DNA from 4 places in the Serratia sp. EC4 genome. Region 1 is predicted to be linked to each of the others. Evidence: predicted binding sites of a transcription regulator. Region 1 holds the regulator's gene; each other region holds the start of a gene.
The links. The regulator CRP, encoded in region 1, controls carbon source genes, mostly activating them, when cyclic AMP is high. The targets are predictions, from matches to a motif close to ATGTGANNNNNNTCACAT.
Positions count from the first base shown of each region.

Region 2: a site for CRP is predicted at 2,214-2,231, ahead of aaeR (HTH-type transcriptional activator AaeR). Genes of this name have one in related genera too.
Region 3: a site for CRP is predicted at 2,303-2,320, ahead of deoC (deoxyribose-phosphate aldolase). Genes of this name have one in related genera too.
Region 4: a site for CRP is predicted at 1,806-1,823, ahead of msrB (peptide-methionine (R)-S-oxide reductase MsrB). Genes of this name have one in related genera too.

Region 1 is NZ_JBNIDE010000007.1:189,713-193,907, forward strand. It holds gene ACP39K_RS18960 (YccS/YhfK family putative transporter) at 1-1,951, opposite strand, end outside; gene crp (cAMP-activated global transcriptional regulator CRP) at 2,002-2,634, opposite strand; gene ACP39K_RS18970 (OsmC family protein) at 3,017-3,424, shown strand; gene ACP39K_RS18975 (phosphoribulokinase) at 3,463-4,195, opposite strand, start outside.
Region 2 is NZ_JBNIDE010000008.1:76,628-80,822, reverse strand. It holds gene uriH (uridine-preferring nucleoside hydrolase UriH) at 1-470, opposite strand, end outside; gene ACP39K_RS19540 (zinc ribbon domain-containing protein) at 678-953, shown strand; gene ACP39K_RS19535 (hypothetical protein) at 950-1,294, shown strand; gene aaeR (HTH-type transcriptional activator AaeR) at 1,285-2,196, opposite strand; gene aaeX (p-hydroxybenzoic acid efflux pump operon protein AaeX) at 2,511-2,714, shown strand; gene aaeA (p-hydroxybenzoic acid efflux pump subunit AaeA) at 2,722-3,657, shown strand; gene aaeB (p-hydroxybenzoic acid efflux pump subunit AaeB) at 3,657-4,195, shown strand, end outside.
Region 3 is NZ_JBNIDE010000003.1:610,440-614,634, reverse strand. It holds gene deoR (DNA-binding transcriptional repressor DeoR) at 664-1,428, opposite strand; gene deoC (deoxyribose-phosphate aldolase) at 1,580-2,260, opposite strand; gene ACP39K_RS13205 (aldose epimerase family protein) at 2,480-3,313, shown strand; gene ybjG (undecaprenyl-diphosphate phosphatase) at 3,350-3,955, opposite strand; gene ACP39K_RS13195 (phosphatase PAP2 family protein) at 3,961-4,195, opposite strand, start outside.
Region 4 is NZ_JBNIDE010000001.1:541,697-545,891, forward strand. It holds gene chiD (chitinase ChiD) at 1-887, shown strand, start outside; gene ACP39K_RS02480 (YeaC family protein) at 933-1,205, opposite strand; gene msrB (peptide-methionine (R)-S-oxide reductase MsrB) at 1,269-1,682, opposite strand; gene gapA (glyceraldehyde-3-phosphate dehydrogenase) at 2,031-3,026, shown strand; gene ACP39K_RS02495 (D-hexose-6-phosphate mutarotase) at 3,233-4,108, shown strand.

The sequences.
Region 1 (4,195 bases):
TGACGGGCATCTCCGGATGCAGATCCGGCGGCTGCATGATGCCGCTGTTGCCGCTGCTCGGGCCGTCGTATTCCAACCGCTGCTGACAGCTTTGCAGCGCGATTTCACAGGTTTGTAGATAGGCTTCCGCCAGTTTCGGCGTCAGCATGTAGTGCTCGCGCGCCAGAATGGTCATGGCGTTCAGGTGTTCGACGATGAACTGGCTGTGAGTGACCCACAGCCGCATGTCCGCCAGATAATTCGACGCGAACCCCGGTTCCTGCATCGCCTGATTGAGCGAGGTGAACAGCGCGTTGTGCGCCTGGTTGACCTGCATGCGGGTATAGGCCAATGCGGTGGCGTCCGGTTCCGGTTGCTTCAGCATCAGCCGCAGCGCGGTTTGATCGTGTTCCAGCGCCTGATGGGCATTCTTGCGCAGCAGCCCGCTTTGCCACTGCGGCCACAGCCAAATGGTGCCGCCGAACGCCAGCACGCAGCCTATCAGCGTATCGATCAGGCGCGGTACCAGAAAATGCGAGCCGTTCAGCGCCAGCAGCTGCAGGGTGTAAACCGCCGTGACCGTAAAGCCAATCACCGACAGCCCGTAGTTCTTGCGCGAAACCAGGTAGGCCAGCAGGGTGATCACCAGCATGATGCTCAGCGTTTCTCCCTCCGGCAGCTGCAGCTGCAGCAGCCCGGCCGCCAGCAACAGTCCGGCAATCGTGCCCAGCGCACGGTGCTGAATACGCACCCGGGTGGCGTTATACCCGTTTTGGCTCACCAGCATGATGGTGAGCAGGATCCAGTATGGCTTCGGCAGGTTGAAGACCGCACCCAGGCTGCTGCCGACCGCCAGCGTCACCCCCAGCCGCGCGGCGTTGCGCAGGGCGGTGGATTTGAACGACAGATAGCTGGCCAGCGCCGGCCAAAACGGCAGGCGGTGCTGGCCGGGCATCAGGTCGCGGCGGTACAGCGGATGCTGGGTGCGCAGCAGGCGGGCGATGCGGCTGAAGTGGTAATAACAAAACTGGCCGACCGGGTTATCGGGATGCTGCGCCGCCATTTTTTCCAGCGCCGCCAGTTCGTGGCTCATGGAGAAGCGCTTCGAATGCTGATGGTAGAGGATATCGTGCGCCACCACGCGCAGCCGGCCGGCGATCACCAGTGCATTGCGGCGAATGATCGCTTCGGCCTGGCTCTGCTCCACCAGTTTTTGCACTTCCTCCGGCAAATGCAGGCTGACGGTGATGTGCTCCTGCAGATCCATCGCCACCTGAAAGGCGCGCTGCAGGCGCTTTTGTTCGAGGTTGTTGGCGTGCGGCAGGAAATTGAGCTGTTGGTACAAAAGGCTGATCAGATCCATCACCTTTTGCTGGCGCACCAGCAGCGGCGGCAGCGCGGTTTGCGGATCGGTGTGCTGGGTCAGAAGTGAGTATTTGGCTTCGAAATAGTCCGCCAGCTCCAGGTAGAGCTGGCTCAGCGTCTCGCGCATCGGCTGCTCTTTCCACAGCTTGAACCAGAACCAGGTGAATAAGCCGTACCAGACGGTGCCGATCGCGTACAGCAGCGGCGCCTGCCAGAGAGGCACCGTGCCGGCCGTGCTGAGAGCGAAAATGGCGGCCACCAGCGCCGCCGGCAATAGCCGGGCGTGCAGCGGGCTGATTTCACCGGTGACGCCGAGCAGCAGCGCCAGGCCCAGCATCAGCGCCGGCAGCGGTACGTGCCACAGCAGCGCCTGTTGCAACAGCACGCTGCTGAAGGCGAACAGCGAGCCGCCGACGATCAGCCGTTTAAAGAAGCGCTTATGCGGCGTGTCCAGACCGGCGATATTGCAGCAGGCGGGCACCAGAGAGAACATCAGGCCGAGCTGCAGCTGGCCTATCAGCAGGCCGAACAGCACCGGCAGGCACAACACCAGCGTTTGTCGCAGTGCGTAGTTGATTTCCGGGTGGTAGATCAGGCGGCGCCACATGGCAGAGAGCAGATAAAAAAACGGCGCAGATTGCGCCGTTTCTTCGGAGATTAACGGGTGCCGTAGACGACAATGGTTTTGCCGTGGGCGGAAATCAGGTTTTGATCTTCCAGCATTTTCAGAATACGGCCAACGGTTTCACGCGAGCAGCCGACGATCTGGCCGATCTCCTGACGGGTGATCTTGATCTGCATGCCGTCCGGGTGAGTCATGGCGTCGGGTTGCTTCGCCAGATTCAGCAGGGTTTGCGCGATGCGGCCGGTCACGTCCAGGAAGGCGAGGTTGCCCACTTTTTCGGAGGTGACCTGCAGGCGGCTCGCCATTTGGGCGGACAGACGCATCAGGATGTCCGGGTTCACCTGGATCAGTTGGCGGAATTTCTTGTAGGAAATTTCGGCCACTTCACAGGCGGTTTTCGCGCGAACCCAGGCGCTGCGCTCCTGGCCTTCTTCGAACAATCCGAGCTCGCCGATGAAATCCCCCTGGTTGAGGTAGGACAGGATCATCTCTTTACCTTCTTCATCCTTGATCAGCACCGCGACGGAGCCTTTCACGATGTAGTAAAGCGTTTCGGCCTTTTCACCTTGGTGAATCAGCGTACTCTTCGATGGATATTTGTGGATATGGCAATGAGACAGGAACCATTCGAGAGTAGGGTCTGTTTGCGGTTTGCCGAGAACCATTCGCTGTTATCCTCTGTTGTTATCGCTGCCTTGTGTCACAGGGGTCAGAGTTCCCTGTAAAACCCGCCTGTAGCCGCAGTCATGAGCGAGGGCTACCGGCAAGTTTTGAGGCGTGTCATAAAAATACGCTGTCGCTCTAGCATATTAACTTGCCGTAAGCGCTGCAAGCTACATTCTGTTAACATACCGGTAAAGGAGCCTTTCTCTGGGCGTTTCCCTGAAATACAGTGTCCCGGAAAGATTTATTGCGGCTCTGTTTGTAGCACAGAGTAAGGCGGGTGTCTCGTGTTGTCTCGCTTCAGCATGATTAGCATCAGGTTACGTTGCCTGTTTCTATGCGAAAGCGTACTCTGATTTTAAGAAATCAACCGGAGTGACCAGAATGCAGGCAAGAGTTAAATGGGTGGAAGGGTTAACGTTTTTGGGTGAATCGGCCTCCGGCCATCAGGTGCTGATGGACGGCAACGCCGGTGATAAAGCGCCCAGCCCGATGGAGATGGTGCTGATGTCGGTGGGCGGCTGCAGCGCGATCGACGTGGTCTCCATCCTGCAAAAAGGGCGCAACGACGTGCGCGACTGCGAGGTGAAGCTGACCTCCGAGCGCCGCGAAGAAGCCCCGCGCTTGTTCACCCATATCAACCTGCACTTCATCGTTACCGGCCAGGATCTGACCGACAAAATCGTCGAGCGAGCGGTGAACCTGTCGGCGGAGAAGTACTGCTCGGTGGCGCTGATGCTCAACAAGGCCGCCACGGTGACCCACAGCTTCGAGATCCGCCAGCCGGCGTAATCGAGACGGAGCGCGGCTCGGCGCCGCGCTCAACGCGCTTATTCGATTTTCTTGCCTTCCAGCAGCCGCTGCACCAGCGGCGCCATGATCAGCTCCATCGCCAGCCCCATTTTGCCGCCCGGCACCACTAACGTATTGATGTGCGAGATAAACGAGCCCTGCAGCATCGCCAGCAAGTAGGGGAAGTCGATCTGGTCCAGGCCGCGGAAGTGGATCACCACGAAGCTTTCATCCAGTGAGGGAATGGCCTTGGCGGCGAACGGGTTGGAGGTGTCCACCGTCGGCACGCGCTGGAAGTTGATGTGGGTGCGCGAGAATTGCGGCGTAATGTAGTTGATGTAGTCTTCCATCGAGCGCACCACCGAATCCATCACCGCTTCGCGGGAGTGGCCGCGTTCGCCGGTATCGCGGATCAGCTTCTGGATCCACTCCAGGTTGACGATCGGCACCACGCCGACCAGCAGATCGACGTGTTTGGCCACGTCATGGTGCTCGGTGACCACGCCGCCGTGCAGCCCCTCGTAGAACAGCACGTCGGTCGGCGCCGGCAGCGGCTCCCACGGGGTGAAGGTGCCCGGCACCTGATTGTAGGGCACCGCTTCGTCGTAGGTGTGCAGGTACTTGCGCGAACGGCCGGTGCCGTTTTTACCGTACTCGATAAAGCTCTGCTGCAGCAGGCCGAAGTCGTTGGCCTCGGGGCCGAAATAGCTGATGTGTCTGCCCAGATCGCGCGCCTTGCGGATCGCCGCGTCCATTTCCGGCCGGGTATAG
Region 2 (4,195 bases), on a different contig from region 1:
CCCACATGATAGCCGCCGCCCATCAGCACCACTTCCTTGACCCGTTCGGCAATGCGCGGCTCTTTACGCACCGCCATGGCGATATTGGTCAGGCCGCCGGTCGGCACCAGCGTCACGCTGCCCGGCGGGTGGGCCATCACGGTCTCGATGATCAGGTCTACCGCATGGCGTGAGTCCAACTGCAGGTGGGGTGCCGGCAGCACCGGGCCATCGAGGCCTGAGTCGCCGTGAATGTCGGGCGCCACTTCGATATTGCGCACCAGCGGGCGCGGGCAGCCGGCGGCGAAGGGGACGCCGGTGATATTGGCGATGCGGGCCACCGCCAGGGCGTTGCGCGTCACTTTGTCCAGCGTCTGGTTACCCACCACGGTGGTGACCGCCAGCAGGTCGATCTGCGGATTGCCCCAGGCCAGCAACAGAGCGATGGCGTCGTCATGCCCCGGGTCACAGTCCAGTATGATTTTTTTCATGGTTATTCCTGATGCAGGGAGAGGTTTCCGCAGCATAACGCAGCGCGGCGGCGTGGGATAATGCCGATGGTGCTTTTGTTAACGGCATCAAAGCCTTGCCACTTTTACGATGTAATGAAACGTAAATCCTGCTCGCCGGGCTTTACCCTGGAGTTTACTCCAGGGTTTACAGTGAGGTTCAGCGTCAATGCACAGAGGAGAGGCGGGATGAGCTTACTGAAACGGTTGTTGGGGCAAGGCGGTATTAACGGCGGTCATCAGCGCGCGGGCCACGGCGGCGGGCATCATGGCAACCGCTATAATCAGCATGGCGAGCCGGGGCCGCTGTGCCCGGAATGCCGGGCTGTGAATAAATCGGGCGCGCGTTATTGCCACCGCTGCGGTCAGCCGTTTGCCGCGGTGAGCGCCACCTGCGGCCAGTGCGCCGCGCCGTTGCCGTCGGGTAGCCGCTTTTGTCCGCAGTGCGGCGGCGGTGTGCCGTGAACCGGGGCGGTTGGACACTCGCGCTGCTGCTGGGCGCCATGGCGCTATGGACGCTGCTGGCCTGGGGCGTAGCCGGGGTGCTGGCCTGGCTCCCGGCGTTGGCGGAGGCAGCCGGGAATGCATCGTTGCCGGTGAACGGTGCGCTGAGCCTGGTGCCGCAGGCGGTGCTGGACGCCTGGCTGCCGTGGCTGAAACAGCTGGGCAGCGGGCTGGCGAGCTATTTTCCTGCGCTGCTGACCTGGGCGGGCTACGCCATCTGGCTGCTGTGGGGCTTCGGCATGGTGGCGCTGACGCTGCTGGCCGCGCTGGCGCGACGCTATTTGAGCGCTGCTCAGCGATAGCCCTGATAGACCGCCGCTACGCGTTCGAAATAGTCGGTTAAATAATTGATGCACACCTGCACCTTCAGCGGCAGTTTGTCCTTCTCGGTATAGAGCGCGTAGATCGGCCGTGGATCCGAATGGTAGCTTTTGAACAGGATCTCGATCTCGCCGCGTTTGATCTCTTCGATCACCCACATCAGCGGGGCGTAGGCGATGCCGGCGCCGTTTTTCAGCCAACGGATCATGGTGGAGGAGTCGTTGGTGACGAAGCGCCCCTGCGGGGAAATGCGCGTGGTGATGCCTTCCGGCGACATCAGTTCGAATTCGCTGTCGGGCCGCACGCTGTACTCCAGCCAGGAGAAGTTGACCATGTCGCTCGGCTTCTGCGGCGTGCCGTGCTGGATCAGGTAGCTTTTGGCGGCGCACACCACCATCGGCATCTGCCCCAGGCGGCGAGAGAACAGGCTGGAGTCCTGCAGCGCTCCTGTGCGGATCACCAGATCCAGCCCGTCGGTGATCAGATCCGGCGCCGGAATGCCGGTTACCAGGTTGACCGTCAGGCCCGGGTACTCTTTCATCATCTCGGCGGTCATGTTCGCCAGCACGTTTTGCGCCATGGTGGATGAGCTGCCGATGCGCAGCGTGCCGGCGGGCGTATTGTTAAACGCATACAGCTGTTCATGCACTTCGCTGACTTCCTGCAGCATGCGTCGGCAGCCCTGATAGTAGATTTTGCCAGCCTCGGTCAGGCCGATGCTGCGCGTGCTGCGGTTCAACAGCTTGACCTGCAGCTCATTTTCCAGTTTCGAGACGGTTTGGCTGATCGATGAAACGCTCATGCCGAGTTGGCGCGCGGCCGCGGTAAACGACCCGAACTCAACCACTTTGGCGAATACCGACATCCGTTTTAATCTTTCCATTATTCACTCTGGCTTAAAAGTGATTTAGATCACAGATTGTTGATGCCTTGATAGTAAGCAGGCTAATATAACGTGGTCGGGTGAATAGACCTTACCAACGTGCGAGAGCGATCGGCGACGTAATCCTGCCGCTCCTCCGGCACCCTCGCAATCCCTGTCGTGGACGTCTGCCCCAAAGTTTAACCTTTTTTCGGGTTCGTGACCTGGACAAGCTGTCTGGTCAAGATTTGTGGCGCGCGCACGCTAAAATGTAAAGAGAATGTGAATGGCGAGATGTGTCTTTCCCCGGCGCAGTGAACAATAAGGAAAAAGTGATGAGTTTGCTTCCGGTTATGGTCATCTTCGGACTGTCGTTTCCGCCGGTGTTTTTCGAGCTGCTGGTGTCGCTGGCGCTGTTTTTTCTCTTGCGCCGCCTGCTGCAGCCGACGGGGATTTACGATTTTGTCTGGCATCCGGCGCTGTTTAACACTGCGCTGTATTGCTGCTTGTTTTATCTGATTTCATGTCTTTTTGTTTGAGGTCGCTGTGAAAAATTTTTCGATAAAAATAACCCGAATCGCGATCACTTTGATTCTTGTGCTGTTGGGCATCGCCGCGATATTCAAGGCCTGGGTGTTCTACACCGAGTCGCCGTGGACGCGTGATGCCAAGTTTACCGCCGATGTGGTGGCGATCGCGCCGGACGTCAGCGGCCTGCTGACCGACGTGCCGGTGGTGGATAACCAACTGGTGAAGAAAGGCCAGGTGCTGTTCGTGGTCGATCGGCCGCGTTATGAGCAGGCGTTGGCGGAAGCCGGCGCCGATGTCGCCTACTATCAAGCGTTGGCGGCGGAAAAACGGCGCGAGGCCGGCCGCCGCGTGAAGCTGGGCGTGCAGGCGATGTCGCAGGAAGAGATTGACCAGTCGAACAACTCGCTGCAGACCGTGCAGCACCAGCTGGCGAAGGCCGTGGCGGCGCGCGAGCTGGCGCAGCTGGATCTGGAACGCACCACGGTGCGGGCTCCGGCCGATGGCTGGATCACCAACCTCAATGTCCATGCCGGCGAATACATCACCCGCGGCTCGGTGGCGGTGGCGCTGGTGAAGAAAGATTCCTTCTACATCCTGGCGTACCTGGAAGAAACCAAGCTGAATGGCCTGAATAAGGGCGATCGCGCGGAGATCACTCCGCTCGGCAGCAACCGCATCATGCACGGCACCGTCGACAGCGTGGCGGCGGCGGTGAACAACAGCAGCAGCACGGTGAACAACAAAGGGTTGGCCTCGATCGACAGCAACCTGGAGTGGGTGCGCCTGGCGCAGCGCGTGCCGGTGAAGATCCTGCTGGACGCCAAGGACCAACAGCATCCGTACCCGGCCGGCACCACCGCCACCGTGGTGATCGTCGGCAAGAACGATCGCAATGCCGACAGCGGCTCGCCTTTTGTGCGCCTGATGCACCGGCTGCGTGAGTTCGGCTAATGAGCAGCCCAACCTTTATCCGGCTGAGATTCGCCTTCAAACTCAGCTTCGCGATTGTGTTTGCGCTGTTCGTCGGCTTCCATCTCAATCTGGAAACCCCGCGCTGGTCGGCGATGACCGCCGCCATCGTCGCCGCCGGTCCGGCCTTTGCCGCCGGCGGCGAACCCTTCTCCGGCGCCATCCGCCACCGCGGCTGGCTGCGTATCATCGGCACCTTTATCGGCTGCTTCGTCGGCCTGATCATTATCATCACCACCGCCCGCGCGCCGGTGGTGATGCTGCTGCTGTGCTGCATCTGGGCCGGTTTCTGCACCTGGCTTTCTTCGCTCATCAAGGTGGAGAACTCCTATGCCTGGGGGCTGGCCGGGTATACCGCGCTGATCATCATCGTGACGGTCGCCACCAGCGAGTCTCATCTGCTGGAAGCGCCGCAGTTCGCCATCGAGCGTTGCAGCGAGATCGTGCTGGGGATCGTCAGCGCCGTGTTGGCGGATCTGTTGTTCTCGCCGCGTTCGATCAAACAGGACATCGATCGGGC
Region 3 (4,195 bases), on a different contig from region 1:
GCAGTTATCTGCTTTTTCATCGATTTTTCGCGCATTTGTTGCACATTTGTGTAAGATTTTGTGCTGAGAACGCTCTCATAAAAATTTCTGCGATTATGTGGCTTGTACAATAATTAGCCGGATAAAGCGCTGTGCCCAGCAGCAAGCCGAGCAATATATTTTATGCGTGGTTTTGGATCTAGCTAAAAACCCGGATTAAGCAGTTTTAGTGATGTGGATCACATTGTGTTTTTAAGGTAAATTGAATTTATCTTTTTGTTTTTAATGATTTTTATTTAAAATTCACCGCTAGTAACGAAGGGGAATTACTTACGTGGTTAGCGGATAAAAATGCGTAACCATTCATCATATAAATAACAGATACCTAACAGGTATTGGTGAGATTTGCTGCAATCGCGTAAACCGCCGTTTATTTAAACTTCCTGGCCTTTGGCACGATTTATCATATAAAAGCCATAAATAGCCGTTAATTCACCCAGCCGACCGCGTGTTTAGCCTGCGAAAAAATAATCACTCGGGTGAGCTGTTGCATTTTATTAACCTGATGTTGCGTGCGGATAAGCGAAAAACGTGAATTGATTGCGCATTATTTGTTCATTTTCCGGTGGGGAAAGAGGGATATCGACGCGGTGCGCCGTCGGTTATGACGGCGCTGAAGGCGAATTAATAGCGGATAGCGATGGCGTTGTCGTTGAAGAACGCCAGGAAGTCGGCGCCCGGCTGGCGATCGGTGATCACCCGATCGAACTGCGTCAGCGGGCCGATGCAGGCCGGCTTGGTTTTGCCGAACTTGCTGTGGTCTGCCACCAGGATCTTTTGCTGCGCCATCGCCATGGCGCGATGCTTCATCTCCAGCTCGTCGAAGTTGAAGCAGGTGGCGCCGTGCTGCAGGCTGAGGCCGGCGGCGGAGATAAAGGCGATGTTCGGGCAGATGTGATCGAGCTCGTTGCGGCCGCCGACGCTGGAAAAGATGTAGTTGTTCGGCTTGAACTCGCCGCCGCACAGAACCACCTTGCAGTTCGGTTTGTCCTGCAGCGCCAGGAAGGTGTTCAGCGAATGACACACGGCGGTGAAAGCCAACTCGTCGGCGATGGCGTCGATGATCGCCGGGGTGGTGGTGCCGCAGTCAAAAAACACCGTGTCGTTTTCATTGATCAGCGGCGCTGCCAGCAGTCCGATGCGCCGTTTCTCCGTGACCTGTTTGGCTTTTTGATCGGAAACGAAGTAGTTGGTCACGCCGTTGCTGCGCGGATCGGTCACCACGTAGCCGCCGAGCAACACCACGGCCGCCGGTTCGGCGCTCAGATCGCGGCGAATGGTCATCTCCGAGACCCCCAGCAGCGCGGCGGCTTCTTTCAGGTGGATCTTGTCAGCGCGTTTTAACGCCTGAACTAACCGGTTGATACGTTCTTCGCGCCGCGTTTCCATAGATCCGTCTTCCCACAGGTAATAGAGATAAAAGGCGAGCCGGCATTTCCGACGCTAAACACAACGATGCGGGGCAATATCGGGCCGCATCAGCCGCCCGTATTGTCCCGCATCGGAGTGTATGGCCATGCCCGTCAGGGCGAGCCGACGATCAGTAGCTGCCCGCCGCCGGCTGGGCGCCGGAGACGATGGCGACGCCGGAGCTGGTGCCGATACGCGTGGCGCCGGCTTTGATCATCTTCTCGGCGGTGGCGCGATCGCGCACGGCGCCGGAAGCTTTCACGCCCATTTCGCTGCCCACGGTCTCGCGCATCAGTTTGACGTGCTCTTCCCGAGCGCCGCCGGTGCTGAAGCCGGTGGAGGTTTTCACGAAGGCGACATCGAGTTCGCGACACATTTCACAAACCTGGACGATCTGCGCATCGCTGAGCAGGCAGGTTTCCAATATTACCTTCAACGGGATCGCCGCGCAAACCTCGCGCACGGCGGCGATGTCGGCTTTCACTTCGTCCAGCAGGCCGCTTTTCAACCAGCCGACGTTGATCACCATGTCGATCTCTTGCGCGCCGGCGGCGATCGCCGCTTTGGCTTCAAAGGCTTTGGCGACGGTCAGGCCGGCGCCCAGCGGGAAACCGATCACCGAGCAGACTTTCACGGTGCTTTCCTGCAGCAGCTGGGCCGCCAGCGGCACATAGCCGGAGTTGACACATACCGCATAGAAGTTGTGCTGCTGCGCTTCTTCGCACAGTTTGGCGATCTGCATTTCGGTGGCGTCCATGGCCAGCAGGGTGTGGTCAACATAGCTGGCGTAATCGATGCTTTCGGTGGTCATCGCGGTTCCTTAGTGAAGTTGAGAAAAGAGCATGGATAGGTAATGTGAAAATAATAACATTTCAACATCGATAAACCTAGCGGGATTTGAAAAATGTCGACGAGATCATAGTTACTTCACTGTTATCTGTATAACTTAGGGGTGGATTATTTGTTATTTTAATAACATTTTCAGTGGCTGCTCGCGGCCTGCACGGGCGAAACGTCGAGGGGAAAAAAGATGGAGATCAACATCGATCTGGCTCCTGAAGCTTTCGGGACGCATCGGCAGGAACTGTTCCGCAACGCGGATTTCGCGGTGAGCGCGCATCGCTGCGCAGAACGCGGGCTGATGCTGACGCTGGCGAATCGCCGTGGCGCGCTGAGGGTTTTACCGTATCAGGGTCTCGCGATCTGGGACGCCGAGTTTGACGGTCATTCGCTGAAATCGGGCCGCCGCAGTGCGCGGGGCGCCGGAAGAAAGCGCGCTGACGACGCCGCGTTCTGTCCCGCCTGGCCGGGTCACGACGGCGCGCCGATCCAGATGCAACGCGTGTGGCTGCAGCTGGCGGGCGATGAGCTGACGTTGCACGGTGAAGGCGAGCGGTTGGGCGAGCGTTGGCGCATCGGCCCGGCGCTGCGTCTGGCGGCCCAGAGCGCGCAGTTCGCCATAGAGATGAAGATTACCAACCTGGGCGAGCGGCCGCAGCCGCTGCGCTATGTTTGCCGCCTCAACTATGATTGCATTCCCGACGCGGTATTCCGCCAGAACCTGCCGACGCCGGCTTTGTCAGGGGATACGATCGGGCAGGAACTGCTGTGCTCCGACGATCTGACGCGCTACGTGGATCAGGCCGAGTTCTTTATGCTGGCGCCGCAAGGCCGGCGCTATGTGACGCGTTTTGCCACCGGGCAATTCAACTATGGCCTGCGGCGCATCGCTGTCCAGGGCAACAGGCGGCTGCTGGCTTTTATCCAGCCGGCGAACTGCCGCCCGAATGCGCCAGAGGGTGAGGGGGTGATGCTGGGAGCGGGAAAAACGCGGGCGTTTTGCGTGACCACCGGCGTGGTGTGAAAGCAGGGGCGGTAACGCCCCTGTCATGTTATGCGGTTATTCTTTCACCCAGCCGCGGCGAATGGCGAAGGCAAACAGGAAGCGATACAGACGCGACAGCTTGTCGGCGAGGACATCACCGAACAGATTCCATACCAGCTGAGCGAACAGGCAGCCGACCAGGCCGAGCAGGAAACCGCCGACCATATCCAGCGGCCAGTGCACGCCGAGGTAAACGCGTGACCAGGCGATGCCGACGGCGACAATCATCAGCAGCGCGCCGGACCAGACCCGGTGCCAGAACAGGAACGCCAGTGCAAAGGTAAAGATGGCGGTGCCGTGATCGCTGGGGAACGAGCTGTCCGGCGCGTGCGCCAGGAAGGTATAACCCACGCCGGCGACGAACGGACGCTCATGCGGCAGCAGCGCGCCGATAGCGGAGGCGGCAAGCATGGCGAACAGCAGCGCGATCGTGGTTTTCGCCACCACTTCGCGCTGTGAAACCAGCTGGCTTCGCGGCCCCCACAGCCACAGGCCGACGATCAGCAGCGGCACGATAATGATAAGATCGCGCGCCAAAAAGGTGGCGAAATCGATCATCCATTCGGGAGATGCCGGGGTCGCATTGATCCAGGCGAAAAGAACATGGTTTAACTGCTCCATAACCGTTACCTCATCTTGCGGCGCCAATAGCCGCTAATCATCCAATAAATAGCCAACTGGCTTAACCAAACCCACCAACCCGCCCACAGGTTATGGGTAAGAAAATGTGCGCCGCGCATGATCTGACCAAAGCCCATCAACATGCCGAGCGCAATGCCGCCGCACCAGCAGCACCAGGCCAGGCGCGGGCGCTGCGGATAAAACAGGAAAAATAACGCCATGACCGCGAAACCGCTCGAG
Region 4 (4,195 bases), on a different contig from region 1:
CGGAAAACCGGGCGATATTCATCCGCTCCGCGCTGCAGGTGATCGCACAGTACCGGCTGGATGGGATCGATCTGGACTGGGAATACCCGGTGAACGGCGCCTGGGGCTTGGTGGAAAGCCAACCGGCAGACCGCGACAACTTCACCCTGCTGCTGAAAGAGCTTCATCAGGCGCTGGGTAAAGGCAAGCTGTTAACCATCGCCGTCGGGGCCAACGTCAAAAGCGCACAGGAATGGGTCGATGTGAAAAATATTGCCCCTTACCTCGACTACATCAACCTGATGACCTACGACATGGCTTACGGCACACAGTACTTCAATGCCAACCTGTACGATTCAACGCGTTGGCCAACCGTGGCGGCCGCCGACCGCTACAGCGCCGATTTCGTGGTAAAGAATTATCTGGCAGCCGGATTGAAACCGGCGCAGATGAACCTGGGTATCGGTTTCTACGGCCGGGTACCGAAACGGGCGACCGAAGCGGGCATCGACTGGGACAAACCGGATGCCGCCAAGCATCCGGTGACGCGGCCTGACTTCAGCGCGCGAGAAATCGCCCTGTTCCGTACGCTGGGATTGGATCTCAGCAAAGACACTTATTTTAAATACCACGATATCGTCAACAAATTGCTCAACGATCCGCAGCAGCGTTTCCGCGAGCACTGGGATGACGATGCCAAAGTGCCATACCTGACGCTGCAATCCGCCGAAGGCAAACCGCTGTTCGCTATCTCCTACGAGAACCCGCGTTCGGTGGCCATCAAGGCCGAGTACATCAAAAGCCAGGGATTGGGCGGTGCGATGTTCTGGGAATACGGCGCGGACGACAACAACCGGCTGGCGCAGCAGTTGGCGGAATCGCTGAACATAAAGGGCGAGAAACGGTAAATCGACGGGGCGATGGCGACATCGCCCCGCTTTAGGGGAGGAGCTTTACTGCGGTTTGAGTTTGACCAGCGGCTCGGCAACGAACTGCTGTTTCAGCTCTTGCTTGCTCTTCATCACGATCTGCCCGTCGGTGCCGATGCTCATGTGCTGCGGATCGACATTGTTCATCGACTGCCACAGCATCACCGCCTGCAGGCTGTTTTCTTTCTGCTCCGGCGTCAGCGCCACGCCATCCGGCCATTTGCCCAGCTCAACCGCCTGTACCAGGCGCTGGTATATCTCGGGCGTCATCGCCGCAATCAGATCTTTCACGTCCATCAGAGCCTTTCTCGCTTACGGATGAATAATTAGCTGAATCGATTTTGTTAGTTAAATTACCACTTAACCGGCCGTTTGGTCGCCATTTTCGCCATCGGTGAAACTCAGCGAGGCGGAGTTGACGCAGTAGCGGTCGCCAGTCGGCTGCGGGCCATCGGGGAAAACGTGCCCCAGGTGCGCGTCGCAGTGGCCGCAGCGGATTTCAACACGATGCATATTATGTGAATTATCATCAAGATAACGGATTGCATCGGCGGAAACCGGCTCATAAAAGCTCGGCCAGCCGCAGCCTGAATCGTATTTGGTTTCGGAATAGAACAGCGGCTGGTTACAGCACAGGCAATGGTACACGCCCTCGCGCTTGTTGTGCAGCAATTTGCCGCTGAACGGCGCTTCGGTGCCACGCTGTTGCGTCACATAACGTTGGATTTCATTCAGTTCCGTGACCGGATGACCGGGGGTTGTCTCTTTAGCCATTTGTGCTTATCTCTGAATGTGGATAATGTCAACGAAAACAATGATTAATAATAACAAAAAATTAACACCGCTGCAGGGGTTTTTGGCCTAAACTGTAGCCCATAAAGGCCACGTCACGATGATATGTGATAACGATCACACATCTTGCGTATGCTGACTTTATACTTGGCGGCTTGTCCCCATATAACGGATGAGGCCGAGCGCAAATGGACTGTGCAATAAGCGTGCAAAACCACCCCTCCGGTTTGACTTGCCGCAAGTATTGACACGATTCCGCTTGACGCTGGGTAAGGTTTTTGTAATTTTACAACCAACCTTTTATTCACTAACAAATAGCTGGTGGAATATATGACTATCAAAGTAGGTATCAACGGTTTTGGCCGTATCGGTCGCATTGTTTTCCGTGCTGCTCAAGAGCGTTCTGACATCGAGATCGTTGCAATCAACGACCTGTTGGACGCAGAGTACATGGCTTACATGCTGAAGTATGACTCTACTCACGGCCGTTTCAACGGTACGGTAGAAGTTAAAGACGGCCACCTGGTTGTTAACGGCAAAACCATCCGTGTTACCGCAGAGAAAGACCCGGCTAACCTGAAGTGGAACGAAGTGGGCGTTGATGTGGTTGCTGAAGCGACCGGTATCTTCCTGACCGACGAAACCGCACGTAAACACATCACCGCCGGCGCTAAAAAAGTGGTTCTGACTGGCCCATCCAAAGATGCGACCCCAATGTTCGTTCGCGGCGCCAACTTTGACAAATATGCCGGCCAGGACATCGTGTCCAACGCCTCTTGCACCACCAACTGCCTGGCGCCACTGGCTAAAGTCATCAACGACAACTTCGGTATCGTTGAAGGCCTGATGACCACCGTTCACGCCACCACCGCGACTCAGAAAACCGTTGATGGCCCGTCTCACAAAGACTGGCGCGGCGGCCGCGGCGCATCCCAGAACATCATCCCTTCTTCTACCGGCGCAGCGAAAGCGGTTGGCGTGGTTCTGCCAGAGCTGAAAGGCAAACTGACCGGCATGGCGTTCCGCGTACCGACGCCTAACGTGTCCGTTGTTGACCTGACCGTGCGTCTGGAAAAACCGGCTACCTACGAAGAAATCAAGAAAGCCATCAAAGACGCCGCTGAAGGCTCTATGAAAGGCGTTCTGGGCTATGTTGAAGACGACGTGGTTTCCACCGATTTCAACGGCGAAGTGCTGACTTCCGTGTTCGATGCCAAAGCCGGTATCGCACTGAACGACAACTTCGTGAAACTGGTTTCCTGGTACGACAACGAAACCGGCTATTCCAACAAGGTTCTGGATCTGATCGCTCACATCTCCAAGTAATGGCATGATGTTAAGCTGATAATGAGGGCGACATTTTTGTCGCCCTTTTTTTACCCGTCATCTTTCGAGTCACCGCGTTGTTGGCTGCACACGCTCACCCCAGCCACTTACTTCGGTAAGCTCCTGAGGGTTCCTGTGCTTGCCGCCTGGCCGTGACCCGAAAGCTATAGGTTTCTTTGTATCTCCGGCAAACAATAGGTCATGAAATGAACGAGAAAATTTTCACCCTGCCCGTTTCCGAACAGATTTCTCCTTATATCAGCCAGCGGCAACTCGATGAGTTGGGCGTGGTTGTGGTGTCGCACCCGAAAGTGCGCGCGGCGGTCGCGCTGCAAGGCGCGCATTTGCTGGCCTGGCAACCTAGCGGGGAGCAGCCGGTGATTTGGCTCAGCAACAATACGCCTTTCGCCAAAGGCAAGGCCATCCGTGGCGGCGTGCCGATCTGCTGGCCGTGGTTCGGCCCGGTGGCGCAACCCTCCCACGGCTTTGCCCGCAACCAGCCCTGGAGTCTGACGGCGCACGATGAAGATGACAACGGCGTCATCCTGACCTTCACGCTGAAAGACAATGAGCAGACCCGCAAACTGTGGCCGCACGCCTTCACGCTGATTGCTCGCTTCAAGCTGGGTGAAGAGTGCGAAATCGAGCTGGAATCGCACGGCGATTATCAAGCCACGGCGGCGCTGCACAGTTACTTCCAGGTCGGCGACATCGATCGGGTCAGCGTGGCGGGTCTGGGCGAGCCTTATATCGACAAGGTGGCAGGCGGCGCAGAGGCGCACCAGACGGGCGAAGTGACCTTCGTCGGCCAAACCGACCGCGTCTATACCCGCCCGGAAGCTTTCAGCCAGATCCGCGATCCGGCGCTCGCTCGCACCATCGAGGTTCACCACCATCATATGAGCGACGTCATCGCCTGGAACCCCGGCGTGGAACTCTCCTGCAGCATGGGGGATATGCCGAACGACGGTTACAAGACCATGGTCTGCATCGAGACAGGGCGCGTCAGCAAACCGCTGGTCGCTGCCGGCGAGCAACCCGCCCGTTTGGGAGTCACCTTCCGCAGCCGTAAGAAGGCCTGAGGAACCGTGCGCGGAAGCGCACCACTGATGTGCAAAAGGGGCGCCAGCGCCCCTTTTTGATGCACGCCATGCACGATAACCGTGCAA